One region of the Enterobacter sp. TMH.L2 genome, then DNA from elsewhere that is predicted to be linked to it. Evidence: predicted binding sites of a transcription regulator. Region 1 holds the regulator's gene; each other region holds the start of a gene.
What was found. Region 1 encodes CRP, which controls carbon source genes, mostly activating them, when cyclic AMP is high. Its sites were predicted from a motif close to ATGTGANNNNNNTCACAT; they were not measured.
Positions count from the first base shown of each region.

Region 2: the regulator CRP is predicted to act here: its motif matches at 3,685-3,702, upstream of ACREYP_RS07270 (CidA/LrgA family protein).
Region 3: the regulator CRP is predicted to act here: its motif matches at 4,770-4,787, upstream of udp (uridine phosphorylase).

Region 1 is NZ_CP193791.1:221,225-231,491, forward strand. It holds gene ACREYP_RS01005 (2Fe-2S iron-sulfur cluster-binding protein) at 1-407, opposite strand, end outside; gene ACREYP_RS01010 (glutathione S-transferase family protein) at 435-1,052, opposite strand; gene tsgA (MFS transporter TsgA) at 1,234-2,418, opposite strand; gene ppiA (peptidylprolyl isomerase A) at 2,699-3,271, shown strand; gene pabA (aminodeoxychorismate synthase component 2) at 3,397-3,960, shown strand; gene argD (bifunctional acetylornithine/succinyldiaminopimelate transaminase) at 4,050-5,270, shown strand; gene ACREYP_RS01035 (YccS/YhfK family putative transporter) at 5,273-7,357, opposite strand; gene crp (cAMP-activated global transcriptional regulator CRP) at 7,420-8,052, opposite strand; gene ACREYP_RS01045 (OsmC family protein) at 8,365-8,769, shown strand; gene ACREYP_RS01050 (phosphoribulokinase) at 8,806-9,675, opposite strand; gene ACREYP_RS01055 (YheU family protein) at 9,766-9,984, opposite strand; gene ACREYP_RS01060 (hydrolase) at 9,986-10,267, opposite strand, start outside.
Region 2 is NZ_CP193791.1:1,511,866-1,522,132, reverse strand. It holds gene ACREYP_RS07285 (glycoside hydrolase family 31 protein) at 1-741, shown strand, start outside; gene ACREYP_RS07280 (ABC-F family ATPase) at 832-2,427, opposite strand; gene ldtB (L,D-transpeptidase) at 2,666-3,580, shown strand; gene ACREYP_RS07270 (CidA/LrgA family protein) at 3,751-4,152, shown strand; gene ACREYP_RS07265 (CidB/LrgB family autolysis modulator) at 4,149-4,844, shown strand; gene cdd (cytidine deaminase) at 4,973-5,860, shown strand; gene sanA (outer membrane permeability protein SanA) at 5,992-6,711, shown strand; gene ACREYP_RS07250 (hypothetical protein) at 7,040-7,618, shown strand; gene mglC (galactose/methyl galactoside ABC transporter permease MglC) at 7,763-8,773, opposite strand; gene mglA (galactose/methyl galactoside ABC transporter ATP-binding protein MglA) at 8,794-10,267, opposite strand, start outside.
Region 3 is NZ_CP193791.1:4,449,403-4,459,669, reverse strand. It holds gene metR (HTH-type transcriptional regulator MetR) at 1-309, opposite strand, end outside; gene metE (5-methyltetrahydropteroyltriglutamate--homocysteine S-methyltransferase) at 427-2,688, shown strand; gene ACREYP_RS21340 (peptidoglycan-binding domain-containing protein) at 2,898-3,476, shown strand; gene ACREYP_RS21335 (hypothetical protein) at 3,478-3,759, shown strand; gene ACREYP_RS21330 (dienelactone hydrolase family protein) at 3,828-4,655, opposite strand; gene udp (uridine phosphorylase) at 4,910-5,671, shown strand; gene rmuC (DNA recombination protein RmuC) at 5,813-7,246, shown strand; gene ubiE (bifunctional demethylmenaquinone methyltransferase/2-methoxy-6-polyprenyl-1,4-benzoquinol methylase UbiE) at 7,338-8,108, shown strand; gene ubiJ (ubiquinone biosynthesis protein UbiJ) at 8,121-8,726, shown strand; gene ubiB (ubiquinone biosynthesis regulatory protein kinase UbiB) at 8,723-10,267, shown strand, end outside.

The DNA of each region.
Region 1 (10,267 bases):
TCGACCTGAAAACCGTTGTCCGTTTGCAGGAGCGTGCCGTTCATCCGGTTACGCCGCCGGGTATGAAGCTCGATTCCCAGCAGGCCAATGGAGGCGCGATCCCGTATTCCTTCGGCGGCCGGATCTTCCGTTGTCAACGACGCCGCAATTGTCAGACGGGTCGACGTCGGAGATGTGATAAAACCGGGATCGCCTTCCAGAAGTGTTGCCCACGCTTCACCATTCTGAGAGATGCTGCCGATGACGATAAAAGGCAGCTGAGCGTAGAAGTCACGATGCTGCTCGGGCATGTGATCGCGTATCACTCGCTGGCCTACCTCCGCCATGCGTTCGGTTACGCCGACCTTGTCCTGAAGGAATATTTCACCTTCATGCCAGACGGACTTCTTCGCCAGCTTATCGCTCATTTATTTGCTCTCCCCGGAAGATCGAGATCAGGCGACGGCGTTCAGACCGGCGGCCGTTTTCACGAAAGGCACAAATCCCGGCAGTGCTTCGATACGGCGCAGGAAGGCGTTAACGGCCGGGTAATCAGAAAGATCAACATTCCCTTCAGGTGCGCTGGAGGTGTAGCTGTAAATGGCAACGTCGGCGATGGTCGGGTGGTCGCCGACCAGCCATTCACGGCCGGCAAGATGTTGCTCAAGTCGCCCCAGGACCACGTGTGCCCGGGCAATCACCTCATCGGGATTAAATTTTGCGCCGAAAACCGTCACCAGGCGCGCAGCTGCCGGACCAAAAGCGAGGTCTCCCGCCGCGACGGAAAGCCAGCGTTGAACGGCTGCCGCACCCTGCGGGTCTTCCGGTAACCATGCACTTTGGCCGCTTTTTTTCGCCAGGTAGACAAGAATGGCATTGGAGTCAGGGATCAGCGTGCCTTCGTCATCCAGCAGTGGCACCTGTCCAAACGGGTTAAGCGCCAGGTATTCCGGCTGTTTGTTGGCGCCCGTTTTCAGATCCAGTTCAACAACTTCATGGGGGAGACCGAGCAGGGAAATGAATAAGCGTGCGCGGTGGGCATGGCCTGAGAGAGGGAAGCTATAGAGTTTCATGCTTAGAGTCCTGATTGGCTGAGCGGGAAGATCCCCGAACGATGCAAACAGGTTGCCACAGGCAATAATGGGCAGGAATAAGCCTTATCGGTAATTCATTATTGCGAAAAACGTAATAATAGCGGGAGGGAGAGTGAAAGAACCCTCTCCCCGTTAAAGGAGAGGGTGAGTCGCAGGACTATCAGTGTGCCGCAGCCTCTGCGCCATGGCGGCGGTGCCTGGTGACGAACCCAAGCAGCAGGCACATGACGAAGACGACAGCGTACAGGCCATTGGCGGTGTGCAGAGCAGCCAGAGGGCCACTGTGCGCCACGATTGGACCAGTGACGATGAAGGTCAGCATGGTGCCCACGGTGCCGCAGGTCAGGACAAAGTTAACCAGTTTCGGGGAAGAGACTTTGGTCTGCTGTGAACCCAGGGTGATGATCGTGGTGTAAATGGCGCTGGAGAAGAAACCAAGCGACAGAATAAACCAGGCCAGATGAGCCGGATCACCGTGGTTGAACAGGTACATCAGCACGGTGGCTGCCCCGGCGAGCACGGTCAGAATGCGCTGCAGGTCGAAGAAACGCAGGATGAAGCTGAACGCCCACATGCCGAACATGTAAGACATCCAGAAGTCACTCACCAGCTTACCGGCATCGTTGATGCTCATGCCCAGGCCTTTGGCATATTCCGGAACCCAGGAAATAAAGCCCAGCTGGCCGAGGATGTAGCACAGCGCCGCGATGGACAGGAACAGCACGCCGATGCCCCATTTTTCTTTGGTGACAGGCTGGTCGTCTTTCTTCGCATGTTTGCCCAGCGCCGGGAATTCACAGCCCAGGGTCAGCAGGAAGATAGCGACATAGACCAGGCCGATACATACGTAGACCCAGTACCAGTTGATGCTGCGAGCCAGCAGAATAGCGGCGACCATCGGGAAAATCATCCCGGCCATGCTGAAGAAGGAGTCGGTAAACAGCAGGCGGGAACCGCGCTGACGCCCTTCATACATATGGGTGATCAGGAAGGTACCAATCGACATGGTTATCCCGCTCACAAGGCCCAGTACGAACATGGATGCGGAGAAGATAGCCAGGTTATGACCGAAGATCAGGCCAGCGACGGCCAGCACCATCAGCAGGAAACCAAAGCGCAGCTGGGTTTTCAGCGGCACGATTTCCATCAGCCAGGCGTTCAGGAAGATAGAGATTAAAATACCGGCATTAAGGAACGTAAAAGTATTACTCATGCTGGACACCGGCAGATTAAAGTACTCTGCGATGTTTCCCATCACCATCCCGGTGACGATCACCAACGCGCCAGTCAGGGCGTAGGAGAAGAAGCTAATCCATAAGAGCTTGGTTCGGTTGCTGTTAGTCATAACGAGCCTGTGCAAGGAAATGTAAAGCGCATTGACAGCGCGGCGGACGGGCAGATTTTAGTCATTTGCGTGATCTATTTAAATGAATTATGAATTTATTGCTGAAATAAACTGACTGAATCATGAGGTGTGTCACATATTTCAATCTATTTCAGCGTGTTGGCGCGGCAACTCGTTGATTTGCGTGTAAGTAAAAAACCGTAAATGGCTGGCGTCGGCTGCGGTGCCTCTTTACAATCAAGCCACTTGCTTCACTCACTGCCTTCGTAAGGAATTGTTCATGCTCAAATCGACACTGGCGGCTGTTGCAGCTGTATTCGCCCTCTCTGCGCTTTCACCTGCGGCGCTGGCTGCAAAAGGCGATCCGCACGTCCTGTTGACCACCTCGGCTGGCAATATTGAGCTTGAGTTAAATAGCCAAAAAGCGCCGGTTTCGGTCAAAAACTTCGTGGATTACGTCAACAGCGGTTTTTATAACAACACGACCTTCCACCGCGTAATCCCGGGCTTTATGATTCAGGGCGGCGGTTTCACCGAAGATATGAATCAGAAGCAGCCTAACCCGCCTATCAAAAACGAAGCGGACAATGGCCTGCGCAATACCCGCGGCACCATTTCTATGGCGCGCACCGCAGACAAAGACAGCGCCACCAGCCAGTTCTTTATCAATGTGGCCGATAATGCCTTCCTGGATCACGGCCAGCGTGACTTTGGCTACGCCGTATTTGGTAAAGTGGTCAAAGGTCTGGACGTTGCCGATAAAATTTCCCAGGCGCCAAGCCATGACGTCGGCCCGTACCAGAATGTGCCGACTAAACCTATCGTGATTCTTTCCGCGAAGGTCCTGCCTTAAGTATTTCTGCGCGGGCCTCAATCGCCCGCGCTACGCCTTCCCTGAAGCAGAGAATTTCAATAAGTGGTGAGCCTGGCGTTGGAAAGCGACTAGAATAGCGCGTTCTTTTTTGCCCTGGAGCTGCCATGTTACTGCTTATCGACAACTATGATTCCTTCACCTGGAACCTCTACCAGTATTTTTGCGAACTGGGTGAGGAGGTGTTGGTTAAGCGTAACGATGAAATTGGGCTGGACGATATTGAGCGCCTGACCCCTGACAAGTTGGTGATCTCTCCAGGCCCTTGTACCCCGACCGAGGCAGGTATTTCACTTGCCGCCATTAATCACTTTGCCGGGCAGCTACCGATTCTTGGCGTTTGTCTCGGACATCAGGCTATTGCGCAGGTGTTTGGGGCGGCTATCGTGCGGGCCGAACAGGTGATGCATGGCAAAACCTCCGCCATCAGCCATAACGGCAGCGGCGTATTCCGTGGGCTGAATAATCCGCTGACCGTGACGCGCTATCATTCGCTGCTCATTGATCCCGATACTCTGCCTGACTGTTTTGAGGTCACGGCCTGGACGGACAAACAGGAAATCATGGGCATCCGTCACCGCTCGCTGGATCTTGAGGGCGTGCAGTTCCACCCGGAAAGTATTCTCAGCGAGCAGGGGCATGCGCTGCTGGCGAATTTCCTCCAGAGATGAATTGTCACTTGCCTGTTTTTGGTTTTTTATGCATATTTCGTGATTATATTTTCATTGGTGTCTAACGCATAAAAACGGGTGGGGAATAAATGACAACTGAACAATCAGCGGTTACGCGGGCAACCTTCGATGAAGTGATTCTGCCGATTTATGCACCAGCAGAATTTATTCCAGTGAAAGGGAAAGGCAGCCGCGTGTGGGACACCGCCGGGAAGGAGTACGTGGATTTTGCCGGAGGCATCGCCGTGACCGCACTGGGGCATTGTCACCCTGCGCTGGTGGAGGCGCTGAAAACCCAGGGTGAAACCCTGTGGCACACCAGCAACGTTTTTACTAATGAGCCCGCCCTGAAACTTGCCCGTAAGCTGATTGATGCCACCTTTGCCGAGCGCGTCGTCTTCATGAACTCCGGTACGGAAGCGAACGAGACGGCTTTCAAGCTGGCTCGCTATTATGCTTCGACCCGCCATAGCCCGTACAAAAGCAAAATCATCGCCTTCTACAATGCGTTTCACGGGCGTTCGCTGTTCACCGTTTCCGTGGGGGGACAGGCTAAATACTCCGACGGCTTCGGCCCGAAACCTGCCGATATTATTCATGTGCCGTATAACGACCTCGCGGCGGTGAAAGCGGTGATGGACGATCATACCTGCGCGGTGGTGGTGGAGCCGATTCAGGGCGAGGGTGGCGTGACCGCCGCGACGCCGGAATTCCTGCAGGGGCTGCGCGATTTGTGTGATGAGCACCAGGCGCTGCTGGTCTTTGATGAAGTGCAGTCCGGCATGGGCCGCACGGGCGAGCTTTTCGCTTACATCAACTACGGCGTCACGCCAGATATTCTGACCAGCGCCAAAGCGCTTGGCGGTGGTTTCCCGGTAAGTGCTATGCTGACCACCCATGAAATTGCCTCCGCGTTCCACGTCGGCAGCCACGGTTCTACCTACGGCGGCAACCCATTGGCCTGTGCGGTGGCCGGGGCGGCTTTCGATATCATCAACACGCCGGAAGTCCTCAAAGGTGTGGCGGACAAACGTCAGCTTTTCGTTGAACAACTGCAAAAGATAAACGCACAGTTCGATCTGTTCAGCGACATTCGCGGCATGGGGCTGTTGATTGGTGCAGAGCTTAACGAGAAGTACAAAGGGCGCGCCCGCGAGTTTCTCTACGCTGGCGCGGCAGAAGGTGTGATGGTATTGAACGCCGGGCCGGACGTTATGCGCTTCGCGCCTTCGCTTATTGTCGAGGACGCGGATATCCTGGAAGGGATACAGCGCTTCGCCAAAGCGGTTGCCAGCGTGGTAGCCAGCTAAGGCTAACCCGAGCGTCGCAGACGGCGGTTGAGCCAGATCCCATGATGAGGCCGCTGGCGCCAGGCGACCGAGGAGATGGTATGCATGGTGTTCAGGTGGCCAATAATCCGCTGTAAATGCTGCTCCATGGTGCTTAACGGCCCCGTGGGCAGCGTGTCCGATTCCAGGATATTCGTGTCGTTCGACCCGCCAGGCCCGTCATACTCCAGCCTTTGCTGGCACCGCTGTAACCCAATCTCACAAGACTGTAGATATTTCTGCGCCAGGTCCGGCGTCAGCATGTTGTGTTCGCGCGCCAGCGTGGTCATGGCGTTGATATGCTCGACGATGAACTGGCTGTGCGTCACCCAAAGTTTCATGTCTGCCAGGTAGTGGGAGTTAAATCCTGGCTCCTGCATCGCCTGATTGAGCGAGTTGAACAGCGCATTGTGCGCCTGGTTGACCCGCATACGCTGCCAGGCCAGCGGCGTGGGCTCTGGATCGTTGCTCAATATCAGCCGAATAGCGTCCTGGTCCGCCTCCAGCGCGTCGTGGGCGTTCTGACGCAGCAGGCCGGTTTGCCACTGTGGCCACAGCCAGATCATGCCGCCAAAGGCGATCAGGCAGCCGAGCAGAGTGTCTATCAGCCTGGGAATAATGTAACTCTCGGCGCTGAGGGTGATGAGCTGCAGGGTATATACCGCCGTGACGGTGAAGCCAATGGTGGCCCAACCGTAGCTTTTGCGGATAAACAGGTAACTCACCAGCGTAATCATTAACATCGCCAGCAGGGTGTAGCTGTCCGGGACGTGGAAGTGCAGGGTGATACCCGCGATACACAGCCCTGCCATGGTACCTGCCGCCCTGTGAACAATGCGCACCCGCGTTGCACCGTAGCCGTTTTGCGTCACGAACATCACCGTCATTAGGATCCAATACGGCTTTGGCAGGTGTAAGAAGGAGCCCAGCAGGCTGGCAATGGTCAGCATCACACCTAAGCGCGCGGAGCTGCGCAAAGCGGAGGATTTAAACGAGAGATAGCTTTTCAGGGCCGGGAAAAACGGTAAACGGCGTTCCCTGTCCTCCATTAAATCCCTCACGTACAGCGGCCGCTGGGTTTTCAGTACCCGGGCAATGCGGCTGAAGTGGTAATGGCAGAACTGCCCCACTGGATTGTCCGGATTCTGGCGGGCGATTTTTTCCAGGGCGTCGATCTGCTTATCCATGGTAAAGCGCGTTGGATAGCGGTGGTAAAGAATATCGTCTGCCAGCACGCGCAGGCGCGCGGCGATGGTTTGAGCATTCCAGCGGATCACGGCTTCCGCATGGCTTTGCTCGACCAGTTTTTGCACCTCTTCAGGCTGATGCAGGCTAACCGAAATGTGTTCCTGCAGATCCAGCGCAACCTGGAAAGCGCGTAACAGACGCTTGTAGCCGTTTTGCTGGTTGGCCGATAGCATATGCAGCTGCTGGTAGCAGGTAGTGATCAGGTCGACGGCTTTTTGCTGGCGGGCCAGCAGCGGCGGCAGCGCTTTTTCCGGGTCGGTATGCTGGGTCAGCAGGCTGTACTTTGCTTCGCAGTAATCTGCCAACTGGCGGTACAGCAGGCTGAGCGACTCCCTGAGCGGTTGTTCACGCCATAGCCGGAACCAGAACCAGTTGAAGGCGCCGTACCAGATGGTGCCGAAGATATAGAGCACCATGGGCTTCCAGATCGGCATATTCCCGGCCATGCTGAGCGTAAAAATAGCGGCGATCAGCGATGCGGGCAGCAGGCGGGCGTGAAGTGAGCTGATTTCTGCCGTCACACCGAGCAGCAGAGCCATGACGATCAATATCGCCGGCAGCGGGATGTGGGTGTAAAGCAGCAGAAGCTGCAGGATAAGGCTGCTGAGAGCGAACAGACTGCCGCCGATGATCAATCGTTTGAAGAAGCGCTTGTGCGGCGTGTCCAGCCCGGCAATGTTGCAGCAGGCGGGAACTAACGAGAAGAGAAGGCCGTTTTGCAGGCTGCCAAGCAGCAGGCCGACAGCCACGGGAAGACACAGCACCAGCGTTTGCCGCAGCGCGTAGTTAACTTCTGGGTGGTAAATTAATCTCTTCCACATAGCCTGAATTGTAGAGACAAAAAAGGCGTGTTACCGAAGCGACACGCCTTTATAAGGGCTAATTAACGGGTGCCGTAAACGACAATCGTTTTACCGTGGGCGGAAATGAGGTTCTGATCTTCCAGCATTTTCAGAATACGGCCAACGGTTTCGCGGGAGCAGCCCACGATCTGACCGATTTCCTGGCGGGTGATTTTGATTTGCATCCCGTCCGGGTGGGTCATGGCATCCGGCTGTTTAGCCAGGTTCAGCAGCGTCTGAGCAATGCGGCCGGTCACGTCGAGGAAGGCGAGGTTGCCAACTTTCTCAGAAGTTACCTGCAGGCGGCGCGCCATCTGGGAAGAAAGACGCATCAGGATGTCCGGGTTGACCTGAATCAGCTGACGGAATTTTTTATAGGAAATTTCAGCTACTTCACAGGCTGACTTGGCGCGAACCCAGGCGCTACGCTCCTGGCCTTCTTCGAACAAACCTAATTCACCAATGAAATCACCCTGATTCAGATAAGAAAGGATCATCTCCTTGCCTTCTTCATCTTTAATCAGAACAGCTACGGAGCCTTTGACGATGTAGTACAGCGTCTCCGCCTTTTCACCCTGGTGAATCAGCGTGCTCTTCGACGGATACTTATGAATGTGGCAATGAGACAAGAACCATTCGAGAGTCGGGTCTGTTTGCGGTTTGCCAAGCACCATGCGCGGTTATCCTCTGTTATAAACTGGCTACCAAAGACAAGACGCGGAACCTCTTGTCTGGCGTTGCAATCGTGAAATTTTCCCAAGCCCTGGGAGCTGGCGGGCAGGTTAACCCTGCGGCCTGTAATTAGTCGTTTCCTCTGCTTACGGCATAAACGTCTCTGTATCGCAGCAGCATCCGGATTGTTTTAGCATAGCTTTTGGTTAGTGTCTTGTATTGTCTCGTTTCAGCATGACCTGGATCGCCTTACGTTGCCAGTTTTCACGTAGACGCGTAATCTGAAAGAAATTTTTATTACGGGAGTAGGTAAAATGCAGGCACGTGTTAAATGGGTGGAAGGCATGACCTTCCTCGGCGAATCCGCTTCTGGCCACCAAATTCTGATGGACGGGGACTCCGGGGATAAAGCGCCAAGCCCGATGGAAATGCTGCTGATGGCCGCGGGCGGTTGTAGCTCAATTGACGTGGTGTCGATTCTGCAAAAAGGCCGCCATGATGTGACGGATTGTGAGGTGAAACTGACTTCCGAACGTCGTGAAGAAGCACCTCGTCTGTTCACCCGCATTCATTTGCATTTTGTTGTGACCGGGAAAGAGCTGAAAGAAAGTGCGGTTGCCCGCGCCGTTGAGCTGACCGCAGAGAAATATTGCTCGGTGACGTTGATGCTGGAGAAAGCCGCAGAGATTAGCCACAGCTACGAAATTATTGAAACCTAAGTAGAAAAGGGCGGTATACAGACCGCCCTTACGCCATCAGGCAATTTTCCTGCCTTCTGCCAGCCGCTGCACCAGCGGGGCCATGATCAGCTCCATCGCCAGCCCCATTTTCCCGCCCGGTACCACCAATGTATTGATGTGGGAGATAAACGACCCCTGCAACATTGCCAGCAGATAAGGGAAGTCGATGTCGTCCAGCCCACGGAAGTGAATGACCACGAAGCTTTCGTCCAGCGACGGAATGGCTCGCGCGGCAAACGGGTTAGAGGTGTCTACCGTCGGAACGCGCTGGAAGTTGATATGGGTACGTGAGAACTGCGGCGTAATGAAGTTGATGTAATCGTCCATGGAGCGCACTACGGAATCCATCACCGCTTCCCGTGAATGGCCGCGTTCGCTGGTATCGCGCACCAGTTTCTGAATCCATTCCAGGTTAACGATGGGCACCACGCCTACCAGTAAATCGACGCAGTCGGCGACGTTATGTTGAGGGGTGACTACACCGCCGTGCAGGCCTTCGTAAAACAGGACGTCAGTGGGCTCCGGGAGCGGCTGCCAGGGCGTAAAAGTACCCGGCACCTGGTTCCACGGCACCGCTTCATCGTAGGTATGCAGGTATTTACGCGCTTGCCCTTTGCCGGTCTGGCCGTATTCGATAAAGGTTCGTTCCAGTAACCCGAAGTCGTTGGCGTCTGGCCCAAAGTAACTAATATGGCGGCCAGCATCGCGTGCTTTGCGGATAGCCATGTCCATTTCCGGGCGGGTATAGCGGTGGAAACTGTCGCCTTCAACTTCAGCGGCGCGCAGGTTGAGCTGCTGGAAAATCTTGCGGAAAGCGAGGCTGGTGGTCGTGGTGCCGGCGCCGCTGGAACCTGTGACCGCAATAACCGGGTGTTTGGCTGACATAGGGTGAAAACTCCGTGAGGGATCGGAAAAGAGATCTGTATCTGCTTGTTATACTTTTCAGCCAGTATAGATCACCCTGCCAGTCAGCGGTCAGCCGCGAAACTGCCCGCGCGGCATAATGTTCACCGTTTCATGGAGTTCAGACCAAACCAGCACGGCCTCGCCGCTTTGTAACTGGCGCTTCACGTCGGCGACTTTTTGCGTCAGCGAGCGCTCCTGCTCACCATAATCGGTGCCTTCCCGTAATACAAAAGATTCAATCAAATTGTCGAGCGTTTCAGGGTCGAGATCTTGCCAGGGAATGATCATTTCAGTGGTCCAGGAAGCGGGTTAGCCAGTCGGGAATGCGCTGCTCAAGCCACATCTGTGGGCGCAGCAGAGTCCCGCCGACAAAGCCAACGTGGCCGCCGTAAGTCGTGAGCTGGTAGTGGATATTGGGTGGCAGCGTTTCGCGATCCGGGATGACGTGGTGATCCATAAACGGGTCGTCTTTGGCGTGGATAATCAGCGTCGGAGCGGCAATTTCCGGCAAAAGCGGCATGGCGCTGCACTGGCGATAGTAGTCCAGCGCGTCGGCAAAGCCATGGATCTT
Region 2 (10,267 bases), 1.3 Mb from region 1:
ATGCACCCGCGCTTCACCATCCATTCGTGGAATGATGACCACACAGTGAACGAACCCTGGATGTATCCGGCGGTGACTCCGGCCATCCGCAGCGCCATTGAGCTGCGTTATCGCCTGCTGCCCTATTTCTACACGCTGCTGTGGCAGGCACACGCGGATGATGAACCCATGCTGAGGCCGACGTTCCTCGACCATGAACATGACGTGAAGACGTTTGATGAATGCGATGAGTTCCTGCTGGGCCGGGATCTTCTGGTGGCAAGCGTGGTGGAACCAGGACAACGCGAACGTACTTTATGGCTGCCGGCCAATGAGCACGGCTGGTACGACTATTATTCCGGCCAGTGGTTTAGCGGCGGCCAGACCATCACCCTGCCCGCCCCGCTTGAGCGTTTGCCATTGCTGGTTCGCGCCGGTGCGGCTCTGCCTCACAGCGAACGCATCAGCTACGTTTCCCCGCAGGACGATACCGTCCGTGAGCTAAAAATTTACCCGCTGCAGGGCACCGGGACGTCCCACGGCGTGTTGTTTGAGGATGACGGAGAATCCTGGGGCTATAAAGAAGGCAACGCGCTCTGGCTTCGCTGGGAAATAACCTGCTCAGCCAACGAGATTAACGTGGCCTTTAGCCGCAAGGGGGATTATTTGCCCGCGTGGCGCGAGATTAAGCTGTCTTTGCCTGAGGGAGAAAGACGTCGATTGCTGGTGAACGGCGTGGAATGCGAGGTATGGGGGCTGTAATTGCCCCTCAGCCCAAAGGGACGAGGGGGAAAACAACAGGGCAGAACAGTACATAATCTATTCCCTCTCCCTTTTAGGGTGAGGGTAAAATTACCCGTCGATCCCTTTGCTACGCAGGTAATCTTCGTAGCCACCGGTGAAGTCAATCACGCGCTCTGGGGTAATTTCCAGCACGCGGGTTGCCAGCGAGCTAACAAACTCACGGTCGTGGGAAACGAAGATCAGCGTCCCCTGGTACATTTCCAGCGCCATGTTCAGCGACTCGATGGATTCCATATCCAGGTGGTTGGTTGGTTCATCCATGATCAGGATGTTTGGTTTTTCCATCATCAGCTTGCCGAACAGCATACGGCCCTTCTCGCCCCCGGAAAGGACTTTGGCTGGCTTCTTGATGTCGTCCTGGCTGAACAGTAGACGACCCAGGATGCTGCGCACCGCCTGTTCGTCGTCGCCTTCCTGCTTCCACTGACTCATCCAGTCAAAGACGGTCAGATCGTTTTCGAACTCGTATTCGTGATCCTGGGCGTAGTAGCCAATCTGAGCATTTTCAGACCACTTCACGCTGCCGTTTTCCGGGGTCAGCTCGCCGACCAGGGTTTTCAGCATGGTAGATTTACCCACGCCGTTGGCACCCAAAATGGCAATCTTCTCGCCCACTTCCAGCAGCAGGTTGAAGTTTTTAAACAGCGGGCCGTTCTCAAACCCTTTGGTCACGGCTTCAACTTCAAGGGCGTTACGGAACAGTTTCTTATCCTGCTCGAAGCGGATGAACGGGTTCTGACGGCTGGACGCCTTCACTTCATCCAGCTTGATTTTATCAATCTGACGGGCACGGGAGGTGGCCTGGCGAGATTTGGAGGCGTTGGCGCTAAAGCGGCTAACGAAGGATTGCAGGTCTGCAATCTGCGCTTTCTTCTTCGCGTTGTCCGCCAGCAGGCGCTCGCGAGCCTGAGTTGCCGCCGTCATGTACTCGTCGTAGTTGCCAGGGTAAACGCGCAGCTCGCCGTAGTCCAGGTCAGCCATATGGGTGCAGACCATATTCAGGAAGTGACGGTCGTGCGAGATAATGATCATGGTGCTGTCGCGTTCGTTCAGCGTCTGCTCCAGCCAACGGATGGTGTCGATGTCCAGGTTGTTCGTTGGTTCGTCGAGCAGCAGGATGTCCGGGTTAGAGAACAGCGCCTGCGCCAGCAGCACGCGCAGCTTCCAGCCTGGAGCGACTTCGCTCATCGAGCCGTAGTGCTGCTCCAGCGGAATGCCCACGCCAAGCAGCAATTCACCGGCACGCGCTTCTGCGGTGTAGCCGTCCATCTCGCCGTATTTCACTTCGAGGTCGGCAACTTTGTAACCGTCTTCTTCGCTCATCTCAGGCAGGGCATAAATGCGGTCGCGTTCCTGCTTCACTTCCCACAGCTCGCCGTGGCCCATGATAACGGTGTCGAGTACGGTGAATTTTTCGAAGGCGAACTGATCCTGACGCAGCTTACCGATACGCTCGTTTGGGTCGAGAGAAACGTTGCCAAGCGTTGGCTCTAAGTCCCCGCCGAGGATTTTCATGAACGTGGATTTGCCGCTTCCGTTCGCGCCAATCAGGCCGTAACGGTTGCCGCCGCCAAATTTAACGGAGATATTTTCGAACAGCGGTTTGCTGCCAAACTGCATGGTAACGTTGCTGGATACAAGCACTGGTATGTCCTGGAGAAATAAGTTGTCGAGATTTTGGAATGTGATTTCGGCCACATTATGCCATAACTATGATAAAGGGTCGCCCCGCATCTTCACCGTACAATAGTTAATCAGTGTGAAAAAATTGTGATTTCATCCACATCTGATTTCCCAGATGAATGTAATGCACATATAATGCGCGGCTGAATCGTCCATGAACACTCACTAGCTGGCCCGTCTGGCATAACACTCGCATAACATGAATATGAAATTACGCTCGCTTTTACTGGCTTTTGTGGCTGTCGCGTCTTTCTCTGCTTCCGCCGTGACTTATCCGTTACCGACTAACGGCAGCCGCCTGGTTGGTGAAAACCAGGTTATCACTATTCCTGAAGGCAGCACCGCGCCGCTGGAAGAGTATGCCGCACAGTACCAGATGGGTCTGTCTAACATGCTGGAAGCTAACCCAGGCATTGACCCGTACCTGCCAAAAGCCGGCACCATCCTGAACATCCCTCAGCAGCTGATCCTGCCTGACACCGTGCATGAAGGGATTGTGATCAACAGTGCCGAAATGCGCCTCTACTATTACCCGAAAGGCACCAACACGGTGATCGTGCTGCCAATCGGTATCGGCCAGCTGGGGAAAGATACCCCGATCAACTGGACCACCAAGGTAGAGCGTAAGAAAAATGGCCCAACCTGGACCCCGACGGCGAAAATGCACGCGGAATACGCCGCAGCCGGTACGCCGCTGCCAGCCGTTGTTCCCGCTGGCCCGGACAACCCAATGGGCCTGTACGCGCTGTACATCGGTAACCTGTATGCGATTCACGGCACCAACGCCAACTTCGGTATCGGTCTGCGCGTAAGCCACGGCTGCGTGCGTCTGCGTAACGAAGACATCAAGTTCCTGTTCGACAACGTGCCGGTTGGCACCCGCGTTCAATTCATTGATGAGCCGGTAAAAGCCACCACCGAGCCAGACGGCAGCCGCTACATCGAAGTTCACAACCCGCTTTCCACCACCGAAGCGCAGTTCAACTCCGATGAAATCGTGCCGATTAAACTGACCAGCAGCGTTCAGCAGGTGACCGCTCAGTCCGACGTTGACACCACCGTTGTTGACCAGGCGATTCAGAACCGTTCCGGGATGCCGGTTCGTCTGAACTAAGTCCAGCAGTTTGCAAAATAGCGGCCTCCGGGCCGCTTTTTTATTGCCCGAAATCCGCCCGACAACCTTCACGCAGGGAATGTTTGTTATGCTGATAATTCATGATGTGATGGATAGCACAATTTTGAGTTTAATTGTATGATGAATGCGTTTCTTAAAGGGTAACCTCCATGCGCAACTCGTTCACGATAATCTGGCAGTATCTTCGCGCTTTTGTCTTAATTTACCTGTGTTTATACGCCGGTATTTTTGTCGCCTCTTTACTGCCTATCGTCATTCCCGGCAGCATTATCGGCATGCTGATTTTGTTTGTGCTGCTGTCGCTGCAGATCCTGCCGGCGAAGTGGGTAAAACCCAGCTGCCATTTGCTGATTCGCTATATGGCCCTTCTGTTCGTCCCCATTGGCGTGGGCGTGATGCAGTATTACGACGTGCTGAAAGCCCAGTTTGGTCCGGTGGTGGTGTCCTGTTTGATCAGCACGCTGGTGGTGCTGGTTATCGTGAGCTGGAGCTCACATCTGGTACACGGTGAAAGAAAAGTGATTGGTGAAGGCGAGGCAGAGAAAAAATGATGCACTTTATATGGTGGTCTTTACCGTTAACGCTGGTGGTGTTTTTTGCCGCCCGCAAGCTGGCCGCCCGGTTGAAATCCCCGCTGCTGAACCCGCTGCTGGTTTGCATGGTGGTGATCATTCCTTTTTTGCTGCTGACCGGCATTCCTTACGACCACTATTTTAAAGGCAGCGAAGTGCTCAACGACCTGCTGCAGCCCGCCGTTGTAGCCCTGGCCTTCCCGCTCTATGAGCAAATACACCAGATTCGCGCCCGCTGGAAATCCATTATTACCATCTGCTTTATTGGCAGCATGGTGGCGATGTCCACCGGCACATCTATCGCGTTATTGATGGGGGCGTCCCCGGAAATTGCCGCTTCGGTCCTGCCAAAATCCGTCACCACGCCGATTGCAATGGCGGTTGGCGGCGGCATTGGTGGTATCCCGGCTATCAGCGCCGTCTGCGTTATCTTCGTCGGTATTCTTGGCGCGGTGTTTGGCCACACGCTGCTGAACATGATGCGCATCAATACCAAAGCCTCACGCGGGCTGGCAATGGGTACCGCTTCCCACGCGCTGGGCACCGCTCGCTGTGCGGAACTGGACTTCCAGGAAGGGGCTTTTAGCTCGCTGGCGCTGGTGATTTGCGGGGTCATGACGTCGCTTATCGCTCCGTTTTTATTCCCGGTACTGCTGAAGCTTTTCGGCTAAAGCTTGCGAGAGATCGCGCACTTTCAGATTTGTTTTCATAAGTTGCATAAACAATTAGAACTAGATCACATATTTGGCCGGTACAGATCCGTAAACTACGTTTCCGTTACCTTTGATGAGGCTTTAACATGCGTTCACGTTTTGATGCCGCCGTTGTGCAACTCCCCGCCGCGCTGCAAACCGCTTTGCAACCCCTGCTTGCCGACGACCACTTCCCGGCTATGTTTACCGCAGCCGAAGTTGAAGCGCTAAAACATCAAACCGGGCTGGGTGACCAAGACCTGGCTTTCGCTCTGTTGCCGCTGGCCGCAGCCTGTGCCCGCGCAGACCTCTCTCATTTTAACGTCGGCGCCGTCGCGCGAGGCGTCAGCGGGAATCTCTATTTTGGCGGCAACATGGAGTTTCTGGGTGCCACCATGCAGCAAACCGTGCACGCCGAACAAAGCGCCATTACCCACGCGTGGATGCGCGGCGAAAAAGGCCTGGTTGATATCACGGTCAACTACACGCCCTGCGGCCACTGCCGTCAGTTTATGAATGAACTGAACAGCGGCACCGCACTGGGTATTCATCTGCCTGGCCGCAAGCCTTCCACTTTGGGCGAATATCTGCCGGATGCCTTTGGCCCACGCGACCTGGAGATCAAAACGCTGCTGCTGGACGAAGAAAACCACGGTTTTGCGCTGAAAGGGGATGCCCTGACTCAGGCGGCAATTAGCGCGGCTAACCGCAGTCATGCGCCTTACAGCAAGGCCCCGGCAGGCGTTGCGCTGGAAATGGTCGACGGGAAAATCTTCACCGGATGCTATGCGGAAAACGCTGCGTTTAACCCTTCCCTTCCGCCGCTGCAGGCCGCGCTGAACCTGCTTTCTCTGAATGGTTACGACTACCCACAAATTAAGCGCGCCGTGCTGGCAGAAAAAATCGATGCGCCGCTGCTGCAGTGGGATGCCACCTCCGCCACGCTGAAAGCGCTGGGCTGTGAAGCCGTTGAGCGTGTTAATATTGTTCAATAATTCTCCGTTGCGGGTGTACCCACACTCGCATTGTTGAAATTTGCCCCAACTGAACCCGCGTTTCTTGCTCTTGAGGGCCGGGTAAAGTAGCCTTGGATGAAATTTCACCCCGCGAATGAGTCTGCAAGTCCATGTTGAAGCGCGTGTTTTACAGCCTGCTTATTGTTATCGGCTTAATGCTGGCGGCTGCGCTCGGGCTCGACCGCTGGATCAGCTGGAAAACCGCCCCCTACGTCTACGATGAACTGCAGGACTTGCCCTATCGCCAGGTGGGTGTAGTGCTCGGCACCGCCAAGTATTACCGCACCGGCGTCATCAATCAGTATTACCTGTACCGTATTCAGGGCGCGCTGAACGCCTACAACAGCGGCAAGGTGAACTACCTGCTGCTCAGCGGCGATAACGCGCAGCAAAGCTACAACGAGCCGATGACCATGCGCAAAGACCTGATCGCCGGCGGCGTTGATCCGGCGGATATCGTGCTGGATTACGCAGGCTTCCGCACGCTGGACTCGATTGTCCGCACCCGTAAAGTCTTTGATACCAACGATTTCATCATTATCACCCAGCGCTTCCACTGCGAGCGTGCGCTGTTTATCGCCCTGCATATGGGGATTCAGGCGCAGTGCTACGCGGTACCTTCCCCAAAAAACATGCTGACCGTGCGTACCCGCGAATTTGCCGCTCGCCTGGGGGCATTAGCCGATCTCTATCTCTTCAAGCGTGAGCCGCGTTTTCTCGGCCCGTTAGTGCCTATTCCGTCGCAGCAGGAAGTCCCGGAAGACGCGCAGGCCTATCCGGCCGTTACGCCGGAGCAACTGCTGGAAATCCAGAAAAAAGAGAAGAAGTGAGATAAACTATTGCACTCATTTTGATAGCGCCTCTTCCGTCGTCGCCTTTCCTAATTCCTCAACTGCTGCATTCTTATTCCCTTGAATCCGACATCTGAGTTCGCCCTTATGCCTTTCACCCCATATTATTTTGGCGGAACGCAATATCTCCATCTCAATAAGTGAAGAAACCTTAATTCTCAATCTTTAACTCATAAACAAAATGAATTAAGACCAAAAACCTTTCTTTCTTAAGCCATTTAGGTGAATGTTGAATAATATGCATTCCCGCGGAGTGTATTACATAGAATTCACTCCCCCTACCTTAGTCCTCATAAAAATAGAGAAAATGAAATTTACAAACAGCTTATTTAGAACCGCAGGCAAAATACCTTTATTAAGATCGCATGACTGGCCCTTTGGAAAAATAGAGGTTGTGCTTGCCTATAACTTTAAAAAACGCCGACCTCATGAATATGCTTACCTGAAGTCAAAATATAACGACATGCTTGAGCTGGTAGGTCGAGAGTCTGAGATCGAAGAAAAAAAGTATATTTATAACAACTTCCACTATCTTCAGTCCGTGACGGAAAATGACCGCATAGATATTTTTGCTCACGCCAGTGAACATATGCTGGGTCACTACAGCCCCGAGGCGCTGGCGGATGATTTGAAAAAAATGTCTCTACGCCGCGTGGGCGTGATCAAATTTCAGGCTTGCTATATTGGAAAGGGTAACTGGCTGGAAAGAGCGCGAGATATCTTCATCAGTAAGGGAATCAGCTTTGCTTACATGGCAGCCCCCACCAACCGTATAGTATGGAATAATCCGTTCACTAAATATGTAAAAGGTGATCGAGAATTAGCCTATAAAGTGGTTAAAGGTAATATTAATAAACAGTTTCCTGGTACAAGATATACAGGATAAATTATTTACCTTCATTTGTGCCACCTGTGGGTAAGATGAACGGCAGTATCAGGGTGTTAAAGCCATTAACACTCAGATATCAGGGGCGCAGCTTATGCCAGAAAATCGAAGCCGCGCCCGGTCAAAATACGGTTACCGCAGAAATTACTTCTTACGCGCGTACTTCAGGGAGTCCAGCGCCACGGCGAAGATGATAATGCCGCCCTTGATGATGTACTGCCAGTAAGGGTTCACGCCGATATAGGTCAGGCCGTAGTTAATAACCGTAAAGATAATTACCCCGGTCACCACGCCCACCACCGTCCCTACCCCGCCGCTGAACGACACGCCGCCCACCACGCACGCCGCAATCGCATCCAGCTCGTACATAAAGCCAAGGTTGTTGGTGGCCGAGCCGATACGACCAGCTTCCAGCATCCCGCCAAAGGCATAGAACACGCCGGACAGGGCATAAATCATGATCAGGTTCAGCGCCACGTTAACGCCGGAGACTTTCGCCGCTTCCGGGTTGCCGCCGATAGCGAAGATGTTTTTCCCGAAGCGGGTTTTGTTCCACAGCACCCACACAAACAGCACCGCAAACAAGGCGTAGAACGTAATGTACGACAGGCGGAAGCTACCCAGCGCGATAAAGCCCTGCGTGAAGGTAGAGAAGTGGGAGTCAAACCCGGAAATCGGCGACGCGCCCACGAAGTCGTAATACAGGGAGTTGATCCCGTACACGATGATCATGGTGCCCAGGGTAGTGATAAACGGCGTCACGTTCAGGTAAGCGATAATAATCCCGTTCACCAGGCCAATCACCGCGCCCACGGCGCAGACAATCAACAGCACCAGCGGAATCGGCATGGTGTGCATGTCCGGGAACACCTTGTTGACGTTATCCATTGATTGCAACAGCGTAGCCGCCACAACCGCCGCCAGCCCCACCTGGCGCCCTGCGGACAGGTCAGTCCCCTGGGTGACAATCAGCCCGGCCACACCGAGCGCGATGATAATACGCACCGAAGACTGGGTCAGAATGTTACTCAGGTTAAGCAGGCTTAAGAACGTCGGATCCTGGAAAATAATGATCGCCAGCAACACCAGCAGCACCACGTAGATGCCGCCCTCTTTTAGATAAGTTAGAAAACTCTTCTTATTTAACGCACTCATTTTTAATAGCCCCTAAATCATCACAGGTGCACAGACGCAAGACGTAAAATTTCGTTCTGCGTTGTTGTTTTGGTGTCTACAATTCCGGCCACGAGCCCGTTGCTCATCACCAGAATACGGTCTGTAATCCCTAACAATTCCGGCATCTCGGACGAAATGATAATGATCCCTTTCCCTTTTTTGGCAAGCTCAGCAATCAGCTGATAAATCTCAAACTTGGCGCCCACATCAATGCCGCGCGTCGGTTCATCCAGCATCAGGATTTCCGGCTGGGTCAGCAGCCAGCGGCCAATGATCACCTTCTGCTGGTTACCGCCGGACAGCGAGCCGATGGAAGTGCGGTGCCCCGGGGTTTTCACGCGCATGGAGTCGATAACCCACTGGGTATCGCTTTTCATGCGGGAGTTATCCAGCAGGCCGACCTTGTTTTTGTAGTTACGAATATTGGAAATGAGTGAGTTAAAACCGATATCCAGGTAGGCGTAAATCCCGGTTGAGCGACGCTCTTCGGTCACCAGCGCAAAACCGTGATTAATCGCTTCGTTCGCGCTGCTGTTGTTGATTTTTTTGCCGTGAAGCTTGATGGTACCGCCAGATTTCTCGCGGATACCAAACAGCGTTTCTACAATGTCGGTACGCTTCGCCCCGACAAGGCCCGCAATGCCGAGGATTTCACCTTTATGCAGATCAAAGGAGATATCACGAATCGACGGCTGGCGCAGCGAGGTCAGGTTGCGGACTTCAAGGATCACTTCGCCCGGCACGTTGGATTTGTCCGGGAAGCGCTGGTTCAGGGAGCGGCCGACCATCATGGCGATGATTTTGTCCATATCCAGCCCTTCCAGCGGCTGGGTGGCAATCCACTGCCCGTCGCGCAAAATCGTAATTTCATCGCACAGCTGGAATATTTCTTCCATTTTATGGGAGATATAAACAATCCCGCAGCCGCGATCTTTTAATTTGCGAATAATTTTAAAGAGATGATTAACTTCTTTTTCCGTCAACGAAGACGTTGGCTCATCCATAATAACGATTTTGGCGTTATAGGAAAAAGCCTTGGCGATTTCAATCATCTGCATTTGAGAAACGGACAGCGTACCGACGCGGGCTCGCGGGTCGATATCAATATCCAGCTCATCAAATATCTCTTTGGTGTCGCGGTACATTTTATCCTGATCGACAAACACGCCTTTGGTCGGGTAGCGCCCAAGCCACATGTTGTCCATCACGGTGCGCTGCAGAACCAGGTTAAGCTCCTGATGCACCATAGAAATACCGTTTTCCAGCGCCTCTTTCGTGCTGCTGAAATTCACCTCTTTTCCCTGGAAAAGGATACTGCCGGAATCTTTGCTGTAGATCCCAAAAAGGCATTTCAATAATGTCGATTTGCCCGCACCGTTTTCACCCATCAGGGCGTGAATAGAGTGTGGCCGTACTTTTAAATTAACATTATCCAGTGCCTTAACGCCGGGGAAGGATTTATTAATGCCGGTC
Region 3 (10,267 bases), 580 kb from region 1:
CCACTGAATGCAGCTGTGGCACTCAATCGCAATGCGCAGCCGGGTTTGATGCGGCTCATTGCAGGCCTGCAGGGCGCGGCCAATCTGCGGCAACACTTGTTCCGCCAGCTGCAGCAGAATCTCCCCCTGCGGCGTAAAGCGAAGTGGCTGACTTTTACGGATAAACAGGCGGAAGCCGAGCCGCTGCTCCAGATCGCTGAACTGGTGAGAGAGGGCCGACTGAGTCTGATGCAGGGCGGCAGCAGCGGCGGCCAGCGAACCGCTGTGTCGTAACGCTTGCAGCGTCCGCAGGTGTTTAATCTCGATCATGAAAGTCCTTCACTTCGGCATGAACAAATTGCGCTTGAGGATTATACAGTACCTGCTGATTATAGAAGTGTAAACATCTGGATGGCTAAATACATCGCACCGAATAGAGGAAAGACCATGACAATCCATAATCACACCCTGGGGTTCCCTCGCGTCGGCCTTAAGCGCGAGTTGAAAAAAGCACAAGAAAGCTACTGGGCAGGGAATACCTCCCGCGAAGAATTACTGGCGGTTGGCCGCGAACTGCGTGCCCGCCACTGGGACCAACAAAAACAAGCCGGCGTCGAATTACTGCCGGTGGGCGATTTCGCATGGTACGACCATGTTCTGACCACCAGCCTGCTGCTCGGTAACGTACCGGCTCGTCATCAGAACAAAGACGGCAGCGTCGATATCGATACGCTGTTTCGCATCGGCCGTGGCCGGGCACCAACCGGCGAGCCTGCTGCTGCCGCAGAAATGACCAAATGGTTCAATACCAACTACCACTATATGGTGCCGGAATTTACTAAGGGGCAGCGGTTCAAACTGACCTGGACTCAGCTGCTGGAAGAAGTCGACGAGGCGCTTGCGCTGGGCCATAAGGTGAAACCTGTCCTGCTTGGGCCAGTGACTTACCTGTGGCTGGGCAAAGTGAAAGGCGAACAGTTTGATCGCCTGAGCCTGTTGAAAGATATTTTGCCGGTCTACCAGCAGGTGCTGGCCGAATTGGCGAAGCGTGGCGTTGAGTGGGTACAAATCGATGAGCCTGCGCTGGTGCTGGAGCTGCCAAAAGCATGGCTGGATGCCTTCAAACCGGCTTACGACGCGCTGACCGGCCGGGTGAAGCTGCTGCTTACCACCTACTTCGAAGGCGTGGGGCCAAACCTGAACACCATCACCGCGCTGCCGGTGCAGGGTCTGCACGTTGATTTTGTACATGGCAAAGATGACGTGAATGACATCCATAAGAAACTGCCTGCAAACTGGTTGTTGTCGGCGGGTGTTATCAACGGCCGTAACGTCTGGCGTGCCGATCTGACGGAGAAATATGCTCAGTTAAAAGACCTGGTGGGTAAACGTGAGCTGTGGGTGGCATCTTCCTGCTCCCTGCTGCACAGCCCAATTGACCTGAGCGTAGAAACTCGCCTGGATGCCGAAGTTAAAAGCTGGTTTGCTTTTGCCCTGCAGAAGTGTGCTGAGCTGTCCTTACTGACTGAAGCATTAAACAGTGGGAATACCGTCAAAATTGCTGAATGGAGCGCCCCGATTCAGGCTCGTCGTCAGTCCAAACGTGTACACAATGCCGCTGTCAGCGAGCGTCTGGCTAAAATTACCGCCCAGGACAGCCAGCGCCAGAATGCTTACACTGCCCGTGCAGCAGCCCAGCGTGAACGCTTCAACCTGCCGGCCTGGCCAACAACGACCATTGGCTCCTTCCCGCAGACAACTGAAATTCGCGGCCTGCGCCTGGACTTCAAAAAAGGCAAGCTGGACGCGAGCAACTATCGCACCGGTATCGCCGAACACATTAAGCAGGCGATTGTTGAGCAGGAACGTCTGGGCCTTGACGTGTTGGTGCATGGCGAAGCTGAGCGTAACGACATGGTTGAGTATTTCGGCGAACATCTGGATGGCTTCGTCTTTACTCAGAACGGCTGGGTGCAGAGCTACGGTTCCCGCTGCGTGAAACCTCCGATTGTTATCGGTGATATCAGCCGTCCGGAGCCGATCACCGTTGAGTGGGCCAAATACGCGCAGTCCCTGACCGACAAACCGGTTAAAGGCATGCTGACCGGTCCGGTGACGATTCTTTGCTGGTCCTTCCCGCGTGAAGATGTTTCCCGGGAGACTATCGCGAAGCAGATTGCGCTGGCCCTGCGTGACGAAGTAGCGGATCTGGAAGCCGCAGGTATCGGTATCATCCAGATTGATGAACCCGCCCTGCGTGAAGGTTTGCCGCTGCGCCAGTCCGACTGGCAGGCTTATCTGGAGTGGGGCGTGGAGGCCTTCCGTCTGAACGCCGCCGTGGTGCGAGATGACACCCAAATCCATACCCACATGTGCTACTGCGAGTTCAACGACATCATGGACTCCATTGCGGCGCTGGATGCGGACGTGATCACCATCGAAACTTCCCGTTCCGATATGGATCTGCTGGAGGCGTTTAAAGAGTTCGAATACCCGAATGAAATCGGGCCGGGCGTGTACGACATCCACTCTCCAAACGTTCCGGATGTGCAATGGATTGAAGCCCTGCTCAAGAAAGCGGCGGAATCTGTTCCGGCAGAGCGCCTGTGGGTTAACCCGGACTGCGGCCTGAAAACCCGTGGCTGGCCAGAAACCCGTGCGGCGCTGGCAAACATGGTGCAAGCGGCCCAGAATCTGCGCGAGGCTTAATACTAAAACGGAGGTGAGAGCCTCCGTTTTTCACACAGTTAAAATCACGCCCTCATCTCCCTGTTCGCTAATGCATGCTAATGCCAGGAATAATGCCCTTACTCTTTTCTGAAAGTCGTATTTATCCAACATTCACCTTGTCATGCTGAATTTTTTCTTGAGAAGCTTACTGCGCAGTTTGTCTTTTTTTGTGAAATAAAAGGATACTTATGAAGCAGCTAAGCGGTGAAAGCTGGGTTAGTCGATTCCAGGGAAGTAGTGACACGCAAACCCTGAGTCCAATATTCCGGGCAAATGTAAATAATTTTCTAAAAAGCCTTGAAGATGCTGGCGTCAGGGTAACTATTTCGGCGACGTTACGTCCGCCGGAAAGGGCATATTTAATGCACTGGTCCTGGAAGCTGGCACGAGGCATGGTTGAACCTGCCAATATTCCTGAAAAATCGGGTGTGGAAATTGAATGGGTGCATAATGGTGCGAACGGAAAGGCTGACAGAAATAAAAGCATTAATGCGGCAAAAGCGATGGTCCGGGCTTATGGCATGTCCAATCTCAACGTTGCTCCGGCGTTAAGGAGCCGACATACGGAAGGCAATGCTATTGATATGACGCTGTCGTGGATGGGTAACCTGGAAATTAAAGATAATAAAGGTGAGACTGTTATTATCAAAACAATGCCCCGTGATGGCATGAATACTCAATTACATGAAGTAGGGAAAAGCTTTGATGTGATAAAGTATCACGGCGGTGCTAACGATAAACCTCATTGGTCAACGGATGGTCGATAAAATGAATAAAAGCCTAATTTTCTGTGCGCTATTCTTTTTGGTTTCCTGCGCTCAGGCTGCGGATAAATATCCAAAAGACGTTACTGAGTTTCTAATAAATGCAGATGACTGCCAGCATTTATCTGGTGAATGGGATTCTAGCTTGCCAAAAGAGCAGCAAAAGGATATTGAAAAACAGGTTAATGTTATCTGTGGTAAAGCAAAATCGCAGCAGGGTGCTTTGAGAACTCGCTACCATAATGAAAAAAGTATTCTAGATGTGATTAACGAATACGATTTTTAGATGTCAGGATATAACGGGCCGTGACGGACGGCCCGTTATGTTATGCAGTCCGGGGTAACCGACCGGCTTTACTTCCTTACTCCGTACCGTTTAAACCACGCCAGCATCCTTTCCCAGCCATCTTTGGCCGACGCTTCATGGTAGCTCGGGCGGTAGTCAGCGTTAAAAGCGTGTCCGGCTTCCGGGTAGACAATAATTTCCGCCCTGGCATTGGCCGCTCTTAGTGCCTGGCGCATGGTCTCAACGCTTTCCTGAGAAATCCCGGTATCCTGACCACCATAAAGGCCTAGCACTGGCGCATTAAGATTGACGGCGATATCTACCGGGTGGTGATGAGAGTTCAACGTTTTCTCACCCGTCAGCTTGCCGTACCAGGCGACGGCCGCTTTCAGCTGTGGATTGTGCGCCGCATAAAGCCAGGCAATTCGCCCGCCCCAGCAAAAACCGGTGACCATCAGGCGATGCGCATCGCCGCCGTTGCGTGAAGCCCAACTGGCCACATGATCAAGGTCGCCCAGCACCTGGTTATCCGGCACTTTTGAGACCAGGCTGCTTAACAACGTGGGGATATCGGCAAAATCTCCCGGTTCTCCCTGGCGAAAATAAAGCTCCGGGGCGATGGCCAGATAGCCTTCAAGCGCCAGTCGACGGCAGAGATCGCGGATATGTTCGTGTACGCCAAAAATCTCCTGAATGACAATCACAACCGGCAGCGGGCCATCGGCATTTTTGGGCCTGGCGTGGTAAGCCGGCATATTGTCGCCCTGGCTTGGAATTGACGTTTCCCCAGAAAGAATAGTGTCGTCCGGCGTTAGCAAAGCGGTGGGGGCGATGGGGGATGCCGCCGGTGCGAAACCTTCGCCCGGTGTGTTATGTGTTGTTTGCTTTTGTTTCATGGTTTTCTCCGAACCAGCATTAGCGCAGTGTGATAACTATAGCCAGGATTAGTAGCAAATCTGGCGGGCAAAAAACGCCGTCAAAGTTCAAAAAATAGCCCGATTGACGCTTAATTGTGATGCTGATCGCATATGAATATACAAATAATGTAATTTGTTTCATCCAAAGTGAGCGTCATCACGAAATTATGCTCAGGGGTTCTGTAAAGTGTCGCTTTGCTTCTCCTGAAACCTACTCAACAGAGGAGTCTGTTATGTCCAAGTCTGATGTTTTCCATCTCGGCCTCACTAAAAATGACCTGCAAGGGGCTACGCTTGCCATCGTCCCTGGCGATCCTGAGCGTGTGGAAAAAATCGCCGCGCTGATGGACAAGCCGGTTAAGCTGGCTTCCCACCGTGAATTCACTTCCTGGCGTGCTGAACTCGACGGCAAGCCGGTTATCATCTGTTCTACCGGTATCGGCGGCCCATCTACCTCTATTGCCGTTGAAGAACTGGCACAGCTTGGCATTCGCACTTTCCTGCGCGTCGGGACTACCGGGGCGATTCAGCCGAACATCAACGTCGGCGATGTGCTCGTGACCACCGCATCTGTTCGCCTGGATGGTGCCAGCCTGCACTTCGCGCCAATGGAATACCCGGCTGTGGCAGACTTCGCATGTACTACCGCGCTGGTTGAAGCGGCAAAAGCCGTGGGCGCAACGACGCACATCGGCGTGACGGCATCCTCCGACACCTTCTACCCTGGTCAGGAGCGTTACGACACGCTCTCCGGCCGCGTAGTTAGCCGCTTCAAAGGCTCAATGAAAGAGTGGCAGGAAATGGGCGTGATGAACTATGAAATGGAATCCGCCACGCTGCTGACCATGTGCTCCAGCCAGGGTCTGCGTGCGGGTATGGTTGCCGGGGTCATCGTGAACCGTACTCAGCAAGAGATCCCTAACGCGGAAACCATGAAGAAAACGGAAAGTCACGCGGTGAAAATCGTGGTCGAGGCGGCGCGTCGCCTGCTGTAGTTTTGCTTTTCCGATCATAAGGCCGGCGCTCGCCGGCTTTTTTTATGCTTTGCGCGCTCCCTTCCGGAAAATCCCTTTTCATCTGGACATTTATACAGCAGAATTTTATTTTGCCGATGTTGGTATCGTTTTGGGGGAAGCATGGATATTTCACTGTTGTTTGGGCTGGGCATCGGGTTGGTGGGCTTGCTGACCGGCTGGCTTGTCGCCAGTCTGCGTGCGGCGCAGCGGTTGGCGGCTTTGCATGAAGAACAGCGTGAAATCTACGGTGAGCTTACAGCCGCGCGGCAGGAGCTTCAGCAAAACCAGCACTGGCGAGATGAGTGCGACCAGCTTAACCGTGAGGTCCGTGCTCAAATGGAAATTAACAGCGGGCAGGAAGCAGATATTCGTGAGCTGACCACGTTGCTCGAGCAAACCCGGCTCAATGCTGAAGACAAGCATCGCCAAATGCTTAACAGCGAGCAGCGCCTGAACGAGCAGTTTGAGAATCTTGCCCACCGTATTTTTGAGCAAAGCGGGCGTAAGGTTGAAGAGCAGAACCGCCAAAGCCTTAACGTGTTGCTTTCCCCACTTCGAGAACAGCTCGATGGCTTCCGACGCCAGGTCCAGGAGAGTTTTGGCCAGGAAGCACGCGAACGGCATACGTTGACGCACGAAATCCGTAACCTTCAGCAGCTCAATGCACAAATGGCGCAAGAGGCGCTCAATCTCACCAAAGCACTGAAGGGCGACAACAAAACCCAGGGTAACTGGGGGGAAGTGGTGTTAACTAGGGTATTGGAAGCTTCTGGCCTGCGTGAAGGGCATGAATACCAGACTCAGGTGAACATCCAGCTTGAAAACAACAGTCGTATGCAGCCGGATGTTATCGTCCGCCTGCCTCAGGGCAAAGACGTTGTTATTGATGCAAAAATGACGCTGGTGGCCTATGAGCGTTACTTCAATGGTGAAGATGAACTCACGCGTGAAAGTGCGCTGAATGAGCACATCGCCGCTATCCGCAGCCATATTCGCCTGCTGGGGCGCAAAGATTACCAACAGCTACCGGGGCTACGTTCGCTGGACTATGTGTTGATGTTTATTCCCGTTGAGCCCGCTTTCCTGCTGGCTATCGACAGGCAGCCTGAACTGATTAGCGAAGCGCTGAAAAATAACATTATGCTGGTGAGCCCGACGACGCTGCTGGTGGCGCTGCGCACTATTGCCAATCTGTGGCGCTATGAACATCAAAGCCGTAATGCCCAGCAAATCGCCGACAGGGCGGGGCGCCTGTACGATAAAATGCGCCTGTTCGTGGATGATATGTCTGCGATTGGGCAAAGTCTCGATAAGGCGCAGGATAACTACCGGCAGGCGATGAAAAAACTTTCATCCGGCCGTGGGAATATCCTGGTTCAGGCAGATGCGTTTCGCGGACTTGGCGTAGAAGTCAAACGTGAGATGAATCCAGATCTGGTCGAGCGCGCTCGTCAGGAAGATGAGGATGATTCGGCTCGACTGGGCCATGCGGGCGAAGAACCTGAGGCTGAATTCGATACTTTGTCTTCATCGCGCACGGGTGAAGAGCGTTAAACTGAGGCTGAGTAGCACGGTTGAATCATAGGGCTTTCACGCCCATTCTGTTACACTTCCCGAACATTTTCTTTATTAAGCAGGCATTGAGATGGTTGATGAATCCCAGGAGTCCGGATCCCAGGAAACAACGCACTTTGGCTTCCGTACCGTAGCTAAAGAGCAAAAGGTCGATATGGTGGCGAACGTGTTCCACTCTGTTGCGGCGAAATACGACGTAATGAACGACCTGATGTCTTTTGGTATCCACAGGTTGTGGAAACGCTACACGATAGACTGCAGTGGCGTACGTCGTGGCCAGCGCGTGCTGGATCTTGCGGGCGGTACGGGCGATCTGACGGCGAAATTTTCTCGCCTGGTTGGTGAGACCGGTGAAGTCGTATTGGCCGATATTAACGATTCGATGCTGAAAATGGGGCGTGAAAAGCTACGCAATATCGGCATTGTGGGGAACGTCAGATACGTGCAGGCTAACGCCGAAGCGCTGCCATTCCCGGACAACACCTTTGACTGCATCACCATCTCCTTTGGCCTGCGTAACGTCACGGATAAAGACGCTGCATTGCGCTCTATGTTCCGCGTTCTCAAACCCGGTGGCCGCCTGCTGGTGCTTGAGTTCTCCAAACCAGCTTTCGAGCCGCTGAACAAAGCCTACGACGCGTATTCGTTCCACATTCTGCCGCGCATCGGTGAAATGGTCGCTCAGGACGGCGAAAGCTATCGCTACCTGGCAGAATCCATTCGCATGCACCCGGATCAGGAAACGCTGAAAGGCATGATGGAAGAAGCCGGGTTTGAAAACACCACCTATTACAATATGACCGGTGGGATTGTCGCCCTGCACCGTGGCTATAAATTCTAACAGGGAGCCGCGATGCCATTTATGTCGCTGATGACTGCCGGAATCGAAGGTGTGCTGAACACTTTCCTCTGGCGCGATCGTAGCCTGAAATCCGCGCGCCAACGCCTGCAGGGCAAGACGTTGCGCGTTAGCCTGAAAGAATTTTCAGCGCCGCTGGTGCTGGTGTTCAGTGAACAACAGCTGGACGTACTGAGCCAGTGGGAAAGTGAGGCGGATTGTAGCGTCACAACCCATATCGGCGTGCTGTCGAAACTGCGCGATCGCCAGCAACTTACCGCTCTGATTCGCAGCGGTGAACTTGACGTGGCAGGTGACATTCAGGTTGTACAAAATCTGGCATCGCTGATGGATCTCGCGGAGTTTGATCCTGCGGAACTGCTGGCTCCGTATATAGGCGATATTGCCTCTGAAGGTATCAGTAAGTTTGTGCGTCATGGCGGAAAGCTGCTGAAAAAAGGATTGATCCGCAATCAGCAGTATCTGGGAGAAGCGCTCACCGAAGAGTGGCGCGTTGCGCCTGGCTCACTTGAAGTGGCCTGGTTTGCAGAGGAAACCGAAGCGCTGGCACGCTCGGCGGACGCACTCAGCAAACGGCTGGATAAGCTGGAGGGCAAATGACGCCAGGAGAAATTCGCCGCCTTTATTTCATTGTCCGTACCTTTCTGAGCTATGGCCTTGATGAACTGATTCCCAAAATGCGCATTACGCTGCCGTTACGTTTGTGGCGGCGTTGCCTGTTCTGGATGCCGAATCGTCACCGTGATAAGCCTTTGGGAGAACGTCTACGCCTTGCGCTGCAGGAGCTCGGTCCCGTTTGGATCAAGTTTGGTCAGATGCTTTCTACCCGTCGCGATCTGTTCCCACCGATCATTGCTGACCAACTGGCTATGTTGCAGGACAGAGTTGCGCCTTTTGACGGTGCGTTGGCGAAGAAACAGATTGAACTGGCGATGGGCGGCATTCCCGTTGAAAGTTGGTTCGACGATTTTGACATCAAGCCTCTGGCCTCTGCCTCCATTGCTCAGGTGCATACCGCACGCCTGAAAGAGAGCGGCAAAGAGGTCGTGATTAAGGTCATTCGGCCTGATATCCTGCCGGTGATCAAAGCCGATATGAAGCTTATCTATCGTCTCGCCCGTTGGGTGCCGCGTTTGCTGCCGGATGGCCGTCGTCTCCGCCCGCTGGAAGTGGTGCGTGAATACGAAAAAACGCTGATCGATGAGTTAAACCTGCTGCGTGAAGCGGCGAACGCCATCCAACTGCGGCGTAACTTCGAAAATAGCCCGATGCTGTATGTGCCGGAGGTTTATTCGGACTACTGCACCGAGAACATGATGGTGATGGAGCGGATTTACGGGGTTCCGGTCTCTGACACCGTTGCGCTCGAAGCTCAGGGCACCAACATGAAGCTGCTTGCCGAACGTGGCGTGCAGGTCTTCTTTACGCAGGTCTTCCGCGACAGCTTCTTCCATGCGGACATGCATCCGGGCAACATTTTCGTGAGCTACGACCACCCGGAAGATCCGCAATACATTGGTATCGACTGCGGTATCGTGGGCTCGCTGAACAAAGACGATAAGCGCTATCTGGCAGAGAACTTTATTGCCTTCTTCAACCGGGATTATCGCAAGGTAGCCGAGCTGCATGTGGACTCTGGCTGGGTGCCGGCAGATACGAATGTCGAAGAGTTCGAGTTTGCGATTCGCACCGTGTGTGAACCTATTTTTGAGAAGCCGCTGGCGGAGATCTCCTTTGGCCATGTGCTGCTGAACCTGTTCAATACCGCGCGTCGTTTCAACATGGAAGTTCAGCCGCAGTTAGTTTTACTGCAGAAGACCCTTTTATACGTCGAAGGCGTCGGTAGGCAGCTTTATCCGCAGCTGGATCTGTGGAAAACGGCGAAACCTTTCCTGGAAAGCTGGATCAAAGATCAGGTTGGTATTCCTGCTCTGGTACGTGCTTTCAAAGAAAAAGCGCCTTTTTGGGTGGAAAAAATGCCGGAATTGCCGGAACTGGTGTACAACAGTTTGCGCCAGGGCAAGCAATTACAGCTTAGCGTTGATAAAATTCAGCGCGACCTGCAACTTCATCACGTGCGGCAGGGACAGTCGCGTTACCTGTTCGGCATCGGTGCCACGCTTATATTGAGCGGGACGCTG